3 regions of the Desulfovectis peckii genome follow, and region 1 is predicted to be linked to each of the others. Evidence: riboswitches for the same ligand, from Rfam matches in the RefSeq annotation. Region 1 holds a riboswitch; each other region holds the start of a gene.

Region 1 (3,278 bases):
ATTATCAATGAGGTAAAGAGACTGGCGGAAGTAACCGGTGAAGTTGAGGCAACGGTAATTATCGTGGCTAATGAAGTAAGCCTTGGCATAGTGCCGGATAACCGCATCGGTCGGGCATTTCGTGATGTAGCGGGGGTGGCCAATCAAATTATCGCCAAGGCTGCCGATGAAGTTTATCTTACGGTGGCCGGATTGCCGATTGAAATTAAATCACTGGCTGCTAAAAAACTGAATTTGTAAATGAAGATAATTAACTTAGGAGGAACATATGGGACTAAGACTGTACTTAGTAAGGCACGGCGAAACTAACTGGAATGCAGTCGGAAAGTTTCAAGGACACAGTGATGTGCCCTTATCGGAGGTGGGGCGCAGGCAAGCGGCCCGCTTGGCTCAGTATTTAAAAAACATAAAGATAGATGTGGTGCTGGCCAGTGACTTAAAAAGGGCACTGGAAACAGCGCAAATTGTCAGCGGAAAGCCGGCTGATGAAATAATCACTGACCTTAATTTGAGAGAAATCAATTTTGGCCATTGGGAAGGCTTAACATATGATGAAATCAATGCCTCATACGGGGAAATACTGCAAAAGTGGCGTAAAGAACCGTTAAACACGCGTATTCCCGGCGGGGAAGTATTCAGTGAGGTGGCGGAAAGAACAACGGCGGCGGTGCAAAAAATTATTGATCAATACCCAAATAAAAATGTGCTGGTTGTTTCCCACGGTGCGGCAATCAGAGCAATTATCTGCAGTATTATGGGCATAGACTTAAATAAACTGTGGCGCATGTATCTTGATAATTGTTCGCTGAGCATTATTCATTTTCCGGACAATAATATTAATAACGGCCTTTTACAACTGTATAACGCCGTATATTGAGGGCTTTAAGCCCTTTTTTCTTGCCTTTCTTTCCTTTTTTTAAGTGTGACTTATAATTAGCGCAAAAAAATTACATATACTGTTAATTAGTACTGGTAATTAGCTAAAAAATATGATATAATTCATTTGCTTAAAGTATAACTAAATATTATCAAAAACGCTGAATTCTTATTTAATTAAGAAGCGGAGGAACCAATTAAATGGGGTGAATCCTTGTAAGCAAGGAGGGGTTATCTTCCAACCCTAACCCGTCAGCTAACTTCGCAAGCGTGGGAAGAAAAACTGAAGGTACCTAAAAGGGTACTTATAGTTAGTGATGCCTAAAAACACTTCTTCTCACACGCGGGAAGGTGTTTTTTTATTTCGTTTGATTGACAAACTTTGGTAAAAAAACTATTAAGGGGGGATTTGTAGATGGCAATATTTTCGGTGCCAGGCAAATACTTAGACCAAAGGGACAAGCGATTAATTGCTTTGCAACGTGCTGCTGAGCTTCGTAGCAGAATCAGCGACTACCTAAAAGATAAGGATACAATATACACGGGCTTTGATTTGCAAGAGCAGATCCAAAAGCGCAAAGAAAGGATACTCAACTACTTTAATGCCGATGAAGAACAGTGGGCTAACTGGAAATGGCAGATGGCTAACCGCATAAAGACACCGGAAGTTCTAAGTGCGATTTTTGATTTAGATAAAGAAACCTCCCAAAAAATTGCCAAAGTAGGGGAAAGGTTTCGCTGGTCAATATCCCCTTATTATGCCAGTTTGATGGATTATACAGATGAGGCAGACCCGATTTGGATGCAAGCTGTACCCTCAGAGTTGGAATTAAAGGATGAAATCGGGCTGGACGACCCAATGGGAGAAGAGTTTACCTCTCCGGCTGCCTGCATTACCCGCCGCTATCCCGACCGTTTAATTATTAACGTGACCAATCAATGTGCGATGTACTGCCGCCACTGTCAACGCCGCCGTAACATCGGTGAAGTGGACCGGCACAAACCGAAAGAAATGCTGGAAGAAGCATTGGATTATATCCGCGCAAACCCGGAAATCAGAGATGTGCTAATTACCGGCGGAGATGCACTAATGCTGTCGGACAAAATGCTGGATTGGCTACTGGGTGAACTGGACAAGATTGAACATGTGGAAATCAAAAGACTGGGAACCAGAACAATTGTCACCTTGCCGCAGCGCATTACACCGGAATTGTGCGCTGTCTTAGAAAAACACCCGCCAATCTATATTAACACTCAGTTTAACCACCCCAGAGAAATTACCCCGGAAGCTAAAAAAGCCTGCGATATGTTAGTTAAGGCCGGCGTGGTTTTAGGAAACCAAGCGGTTCTTTTAAAAGGAATAAACAACGATCCCCATGTAATGAAAAAATTAAATCAACAGTTGCTGCGCATTCGGGTAAGACCCTACTATATTTTCCATGCTAAACAAGTTACCGGTACCGGCCACTTTATTACCTCCGTTGACGAAGGAATTGCCATTATGGAAAAACTGCGCGGCTATACCTCCGGCTTGGCCGTACCCACCTACATTATCAACGCGCCTAACGGTTACGGCAAAACGCCGGTTTTACCGAAATACCTGCTGAATAAAAATGAAGACGAAGTAGTTCTACGCACCTGGGAAAAGAGAATTATCCATTACCAAAACAAATACTAAAGCCGCATAAAACCCCTTCCCGGCTAATAACATTTTACAAAGCAGCTTGGGGAGGGGTTTCGATGACCTTTGAACAAAAAATGGTCATCATTTTTTTTACCGCCTTAGGCGTGGTATTAGGCGCATCAATTATAGGTGCCGCATCTGCCGTATTAGTGCGCCAGCCGCCGCTGACCACCATGCTGCGCTTAGCCGGTGAAATAAAGATATGGGCAATAGTTGCCGCTATCGGCGGCACCTTTACCGCCATTGAAGTGTTGGAATCCGGCATATTTGAAGGTGAAATCAAGGCGGTAATCAAACAACTGCTGTATTTGCTTAGCGGCTTTGCCGGCGCGCAGCTGGGCTATTTCCTCATTTTATATCTGGTGGGTGGCAAAAGTTGAAAAAGACCGTCTTGCAGATTATTTCCGCGCTGCTAATGGGAATAATTATCGGCAGTGCCGGCATGAGTTTACACATCAGTCGCGATTTTGAAGAACTGACGGCCGACAATCATTTGCTGCGGGAGGAATTAGAAAGCAAGCAGGCCGATTTGGAGGAAATGAAAAAATATTTGTATAAACAGCAGCAGAAAAAGGTGATTACCAATATCACCGCCAATGTGGACATTGATCAACAGCTGAATGATATCCCCAGCTTTGAAGCGGCCAGCATTCAATCAGCCGGAAAGAAAAAAATTCAAGAACTGCTGGAACCGCTGCTTTATCAGGAAATCAATAAT
Region 2 (3,278 bases), 530 kb from region 1:
TTAAAAGAACAGGTACTATATGCCTTTTACCAAAGATATTCCGCCACAGACTGTTTAAAAATATTTTTTATTCCGGGAGAACAGCATATCAAACTCTGCCCGAAGTGCAAAAGAAAAGCACAACAACAGCGCATCAGTTACAGCGAATACGCCCGGCATACCGGCGGCTGTAATTGTTGTGTTAAAGATGACCGTCACTACAGTTTATACGAATTTGTTATAGATTACGACGAATATCACTTTTGTTTTCATACCCCATACACTGTAGCCCGCAAATGGTTCAAGGGTAAAAAGATTCCCACCAAATTCAGTAGCAGTCGCTATGAAATGGGTACCAATTTCGGGCGCTCCATTTTTGAACTGGAAGCCAAGGCAATTCCACTGGCGGAAGTAATTTCCGAATTAAAAGATTTTCTGGATTATGTAAACCAGTCTGCATTATCCGTTTCAAGAAGTTAATAAAAAGGCTGAAGCACTACGTTCGTTCGCAGTGCTTCAGCCTTTTTTAATCATATTTAAGGTAAAACGCGGCAAAAGCCGTACAAATGCTCTCCCCAATAAGGGCCGTAAATAGATGTAATTTGCACACCTCTGCTCGATGTTGAGCTAATGAACTGATTGTTGCCTAAATAAATACCGGTGTGCGATATATATCCCCCGTCTTTAAATGCCACGATATCCCCCGGCATAGCCTCTTGAACGGAAATTTTGGTACCGTAGTTATACTGTTCGGCGGCTGTGCGGGGCAAAGATATACCCGCATATTCATACACATACTTGACAAAGCCGGAGCAATCAAACCCTTGCGGTGAGCTTCCCGTATAGCGGTAGGGAGTACCCACAAATGACTTGGCGTAGGCGGTCAGTGCTGCTGCCCGATCCGTTCCACGGGAAACATCAGCAGTACGGGGGCGTTGCTCGGCAGCTGCGCTGCCCTCCTGCTTAACCAGCAGTACTTGACCGGGATGAATTAAAGGTGAACTAAGAGAGTTAAGACGTTGAATCTCGGCAACCGTTGTGCCATAGGTTACAGATATCCTCCACAACGTGTCGCCTTTTTGCACAGTGTGATAGGTATCTGCGAAAGCAACTGCAGGTGCCGCCGTCATTGCTGCAGTTAATACAGCAGATAACAAAAGTTTCTTAGTCCTTTTCATTTTGCCTCACTTTCCACGCCTACGAGGTTAGCTGCCGGGTTAGGACCGAAAGTGTAGCCCTTTGCTTAAAAAGCAATAAACCCCACATAATTGGTTCCCCCGCTTACCTAACGGTAATTCGGCGTATTCTGTTATTTTTACTAGTTGATTAATTGTTGGATATGTAACTATACGCACTAATACAATTATTTAGGGAGCAAAAAAGAAAAAATGTAAAAAAATAATACTTGTTCCTATGTTACCAAAATTTATTAACGAACACAATAACTTAAAAATAACTTTTTCGACAATAAATTATAACCTCGAATTATGCAATAGATTGGCAAGCTATTTAAAATGTGTTAAGTTTGTCGTAGAATTAATAAAAATACAATGATACCCACAAACTTATGTTTTGTTGCTTTCTTAATTTTGCTAATCATGGTAGTATATCTAATAGCTTGATGTACAGCGGAACAATTATAAGGAGAACAGTGAGGAGTAAAGATGAACAGCGTTTTAAATGTAGGGCTTGATGTTGGTTCTACTACCATAAAAATGGTTGTATTGGATAACCAAAACAATATCGTATATAAAAAGTATTTAAGACACTTCTCTGACATTAAAAACAGCTTGATAGCTTTGCTTGAAGATGCCAAGCCTGTTTTAAAGAGAAGATTGTTAACTATTATGATCACCGGTTCCGGCGGCTTTAATATTTCACGAAATTTAAACGTATCCTTTATTCAAGAAGTAATTGCCTGTGCCCATGCCATTAAAAATATCATTCCCAAAACTGATACCGCCATTGAATTAGGCGGCGAAGACGCTAAAATCACCTATTGGGGTGATTCTGTTGAACAAAGAATGAACGGAACTTGTGCCGGCGGTACCGGAGCCTTTATTGACCAAATGGCGGCATTGTTGCAAACCGATGCTGCCGGATTAAACGAACTGGCTAAAAACTATCGGCATATTTATCCAATAGCTTCCAGATGCGGTGTGTTTGCTAAAACAGATGTTCAGCCATTGCTAAATGAAGGGGTGGCAAAAGAAGATATTGCCGCATCCGTACTTCAGGCGGTAGTAAACCAAACAATCAGCGGATTGGCTCAAGGAAGACCAATTAGCGGTAAAGTAGCTTTTTTGGGCGGACCGCTGCATTTTATGTCCGAACTGAGAAAACGCTTTATTGAAACCTTGAATTTAAAAAGTGAAGATGTAATTGCTCCTAGCGATTCCCAATACTTTGTCGCTATCGGAGCGGCTTTGTCATCCCGTGAGGAAGAACCGGTTCCCTTTGAATGTTTATATGAAAGAAGCCCTAATATCTGGAAGATGAATGATGACGAAAGCGAAAAAACAGAACCGCTGTTCGCCAATGAAGCCGAGTATGAAGAATTTAAAGCCAGGCATGCCCGGCATAAAGTAAAAAGATTAGATTTAGCAAGCTACCAAGGCAACGCTTTCCTTGGTATTGATGCCGGATCTACTACCACAAAGGTAGCTCTGATCAGCGAAAAGGGCGAATTACTGTTTTCTCACTACGGCAGTAATATGGGCAACCCATTGGAATCAACCATTGAAGCCCTAAAGAAACTGTATGCCAAGATGAACGATAAAACCAAAATTGTCTGCTCAGCTGTAACCGGTTATGGAGAACGCTTAATCAAAGCGGCGCTAAAAGTAGACATTGGGGAAATTGAGACCGTTGCCCACTACAAGGCTGCCAGCTTTTTTCTGCCGAATGTAAATTTTGTGCTGGATATCGGCGGACAGGACATGAAAAGCTTAGTCATTCGTGACGGTGCTATTGATTCCATCATGTTAAACGAAGCTTGTTCTTCAGGCTGCGGATCATTTATTGAAACCTTTGCCCATTCGCTGAATATGGGTGTAAAGGAATTTGCCCGGCTGGGAATTAAGGCTAAAAACCCTGTTGATCTCGGCACCCGCTGTACTGTATTTATGAACTCCCGGGTAAAACAAGCCCAAAAAGAAGGTGCCGATATTGCCGATATTTCAGCGGGGATTTCTCTTTCGGTGATTAAAAACGCTTTGTTTAAAGTAATTCGCTTAAGAAGCCCGGAAGATTTAGGTAAAAACATAGTGGTGCAAGGGGGAACTTTCTATAACGACGCC
Region 3 (3,278 bases), 230 kb from region 1:
GAGTCGGTAAATCAAGCATACTAAATGCGATTCAGCCGGGGCTGAAGTTAAAAACCGGTGAAATAAGTAAAAAGTTGGGCCGGGGCAAACATACTACCCGTCATGTAGAGTTGATGCCTCTGGCAGGCGGTGGCTTGGTAGCAGACACTCCCGGCTTTTCCAGTTTAGACCTGCCGGCAGTACATTCTAATGAATTGGTCAATTATTTTCCTGAAATAGCCGCCCATCAAAAAAAGTGCCGTTTTGTCAGCTGCACTCATGCTCAGGAACCGGATTGTGCGGTTAGAGAGGCGGTAGAAAAGGGACAAATCGACACCAGAAGGTATCAAATTTACTTGCACTATTATAACGAGCTGCTGGAACGAGAAAGGAGATACTATGATTAAGCTGGCTCCATCAATATTATCTGCAAATTTTGCTAATTTGGCGGAGGATGTGCGCCAAGTGGAAGCTGCCGGGGCGGAGTACTTGCACATTGACGTCATGGACGGACGTTTTGTGCCCAACATTACCATTGGCCCTCCGGTAGTTAAAGCACTGCGCCGCCATTCCAAGATGACTTTTGATACTCACTTGATGATTGTTGAACCGGAAAAATACTTGGCCGACTTTGTTCAGGCGGGGGCGGATATCATCACCGTTCACGCCGAGGCCTGTGTGCATTTACATCGGGTAGTAACCCAAATAAAGGAATTGGGAGCGAAAGCAGGCGTGGCGTTAAACCCGGCAACACCAATCGCTATGATTGAGCATGTGCTGCCCCTTTTGGACTTAGTATTGCTAATGACGGTTAACCCGGGTTTTGGCGGGCAAAAATTTATTCCGCAAGTACTGCCGAAGATAAAAAGTATAAGGGAAGCGGTTGACAAGGCGGGCTTACAGACGGAAATACAGGTTGACGGTGGAATTAATCCGCAAACCGCCGCCGCTGTTGTGCAGGCCGGGGCAAATGTGTTGGTTGCCGGGTCGGCAATCTTTGGCGGAGAAGATATAGCGGCAGCGGTTCATCAACTGCGCCAGTCTGCCCACTTATAGCTAATTTGTCGGTTTATTGGAAAATATTATCTTTTTACATACCTCCCCATGGACAACCATGGGGTTTTTTGTTATTATGTTATAATAAAATGGAATAGCTTTTACAGTGCGCTGAATCTTCATAATTGAAGAGCGGAGGAACCAAGTTATAGGGGTGAATTGTGCCGAAAGGGAATATTCATTATCTTGGCACATAGGGTTAGCTCCGACCCGAACCCGTCAGCTAACTTCGTAAGCGTTGTAGGGGTATAATGTATAATAAGAGTTTTATTATTATACTTACTTTGTCATGTCTGTAAGCCCCGCTTAATGGGGTTTTTTTATTTATATTATCCACCGGTAACTTGTGTGCTCCGGTTACCGTACGCGATAGTCAGTAATTTCTTTGAAGGGGGGTTAACGAACATTAAAAAATTAGTAGTTAAGGATTTAGTTAAAATTTTTGGCGACAATCCGAGAAAAGCTTTGCAATTAATTGATCAAGGGAAAAGCAAAGAGGAGATACTGAAGAAGACAAAGCAAACCGTCGGGGTATATAATGTCAGTTTTGAAGTTGATGCCGGGGAAACCTTTGTGATTATGGGGCTTTCCGGCAGTGGCAAATCAACATTGCTGCGCTGCCTGAATCGCTTGATTGAACCGACAAGGGGACAGGTGTTGATAGACGGAGAGGATGTTACCGCCGCCGGCAAAGAGCAGTTGCGCAATATCAGGCGTAAGAAGCTCGGAATGGTTTTTCAGAGTTTTGCTTTGTTTCCCCATCGGACGGTAATTGAAAATGCGGCTTATGGTTTAGAAGTACAGGGCATGGATGAAAAAAACAGGCTGGAAAAGGCCGGTGCCGCTCTGGAATTAGTAGGTTTAAAAGGCTGGGAATATTCCTATCCCCGGGAACTTTCCGGCGGCATGCAGCAGCGGGTTGGTTTGGCCCGGGCGTTGGCCAGCGATCCCGACATCTTACTTATGGATGAGGCTTTTAGTGCACTGGATCCGTTGATTCGTAAAGAAATGCAGGATGAGCTGATATCCATCCAAAGTAAGATGAACAAAACAATTATTTTTGTCACCCATGATTTGGATGAGGCACTAAAAATCGGCGATCGCATAATGCTGATGAAAGACGGCGGTGTGGTGCAAATTGGTACGCCGGAAGATATCTTAACCAACCCGGCCAATGACTATGTCGAGCGATTCGTGGAAGACGTGGACATGACCAAGGTGTTGACGGCAGAGGGTGTGATGAAAGATCCCAATGTGACAATAACCATTAATCACGGTCCCAGAATGGCACTGCGCATGATGCGAGATAAGGGGTTATCCAGTATCTTTGTTACTGCCAGGGATAAGAGGCTTTTGGGGATTGTCACCGCAGACTGCTGTGTTGACGCTGTAGTGAACGGCTACAAAGATATCAAGAGGTTAATCATCACCGACGTACCCCAAGTAACGCCGGATACCCACATAAACGATGTCATTCCCCTGCTGGCCGATTCTAAATTTCCGGTAGCTGTAGTCAGTGATGACGGAAAATTAATGGGTGTAATTGTTCGCGGTGCCGTACTGGCCGGCATGCTGAGGAAAGGGGGAGGCGTTGACGAAGATGCTTAAAATACCGATCGGAGAAGCTACGGAATGGCTGGTGGATGCAGCAAACACCTACTTGGGCGGACTTTTTGCTTTGATTACCACTATAATTAAATTTATGATTGGCAGTTCTACAGATTTATTGCTGCGCCTTCATCCGCTGCTTTTTCTGATAATTGTGATTTTAATTGCCTGGCGCCTGGCCGGCCCCAAAATAGCCATCGGTTCAGGATTAGGACTGTTTTTAATTTGGAACATGGAAATGTGGAAACCCGCTGTGGAGACCATCACCTTGGTGTTAATTGCCACAATACTGTCGTTAATCATGAGCATACCTTTAGGAATTTGGTCAGCGCGCAACGATTGGGTACGCAGAATAATAATGCCGATTTTAGATTTAATGCAAACAATGCCGCCTTTTGTTTATTTAGTGCCGGTGGTGATTTTATTTAGTGTGGGAGAAGTACCCGGACTGATTGCCACCGTGGCATTTGCCATGCCGCCGGCTATTAAGCTGACTGACCTGGGTATCCGGCAAGTACCTAAAGAGTTGATCGAGGCGGCGGAGGCCTTTGGCTCAACGGAAAGGCAAAAACTTTTTAAAGTACAATTGCCTTTGGCCCTGCCAACCATTATGACCGGGGTCAACCAATGCATAC

The links. A riboswitch is a leader RNA that binds a small molecule or an ion and turns the genes downstream of it on or off. The one in region 1 is predicted to bind cyclic di-AMP.
Region 2: linked by a shared signal. The riboswitch ahead of ACZ5NG_RS03210 (C40 family peptidase) and the one ahead of eam (glutamate 2,3-aminomutase) in region 1 are both predicted to bind cyclic di-AMP.
Region 3: linked by a shared signal. The riboswitch ahead of ACZ5NG_RS06970 (quaternary amine ABC transporter ATP-binding protein) and the one ahead of eam (glutamate 2,3-aminomutase) in region 1 are both predicted to bind cyclic di-AMP.

What each region holds. Positions count from the first base shown of each region.
Region 1 is NZ_AP042409.1:1,170,712-1,173,989, reverse strand. Features, by position in the region: gene cobU (bifunctional adenosylcobinamide kinase/adenosylcobinamide-phosphate guanylyltransferase) at 1-240, shown strand, start outside; gene cobC (alpha-ribazole phosphatase) at 269-877, shown strand; cyclic di-AMP (ydaO/yuaA leader) riboswitch at 1,026-1,162, shown strand; gene eam (glutamate 2,3-aminomutase) at 1,292-2,554, shown strand; gene ACZ5NG_RS05860 (YtrH family sporulation protein) at 2,617-2,940, shown strand; gene ACZ5NG_RS05855 (hypothetical protein) at 2,937-3,278, shown strand, end outside.
Region 2 is NZ_AP042409.1:645,561-648,838, reverse strand. Features, by position in the region: gene ACZ5NG_RS03215 (helix-turn-helix domain-containing protein) at 1-459, shown strand, start outside; gene ACZ5NG_RS03210 (C40 family peptidase) at 516-1,157, opposite strand; cyclic di-AMP (ydaO/yuaA leader) riboswitch at 1,158-1,291, opposite strand; gene ACZ5NG_RS03205 (acyl-CoA dehydratase activase-related protein) at 1,644-3,278, shown strand, end outside.
Region 3 is NZ_AP042409.1:1,397,774-1,401,051, reverse strand. Features, by position in the region: gene rsgA (ribosome small subunit-dependent GTPase A) at 1-386, shown strand, start outside; gene rpe (ribulose-phosphate 3-epimerase) at 379-1,035, shown strand; cyclic di-AMP (ydaO/yuaA leader) riboswitch at 1,135-1,288, shown strand; gene ACZ5NG_RS06970 (quaternary amine ABC transporter ATP-binding protein) at 1,441-2,643, shown strand; gene ACZ5NG_RS06965 (ABC transporter permease) at 2,636-3,278, shown strand, end outside.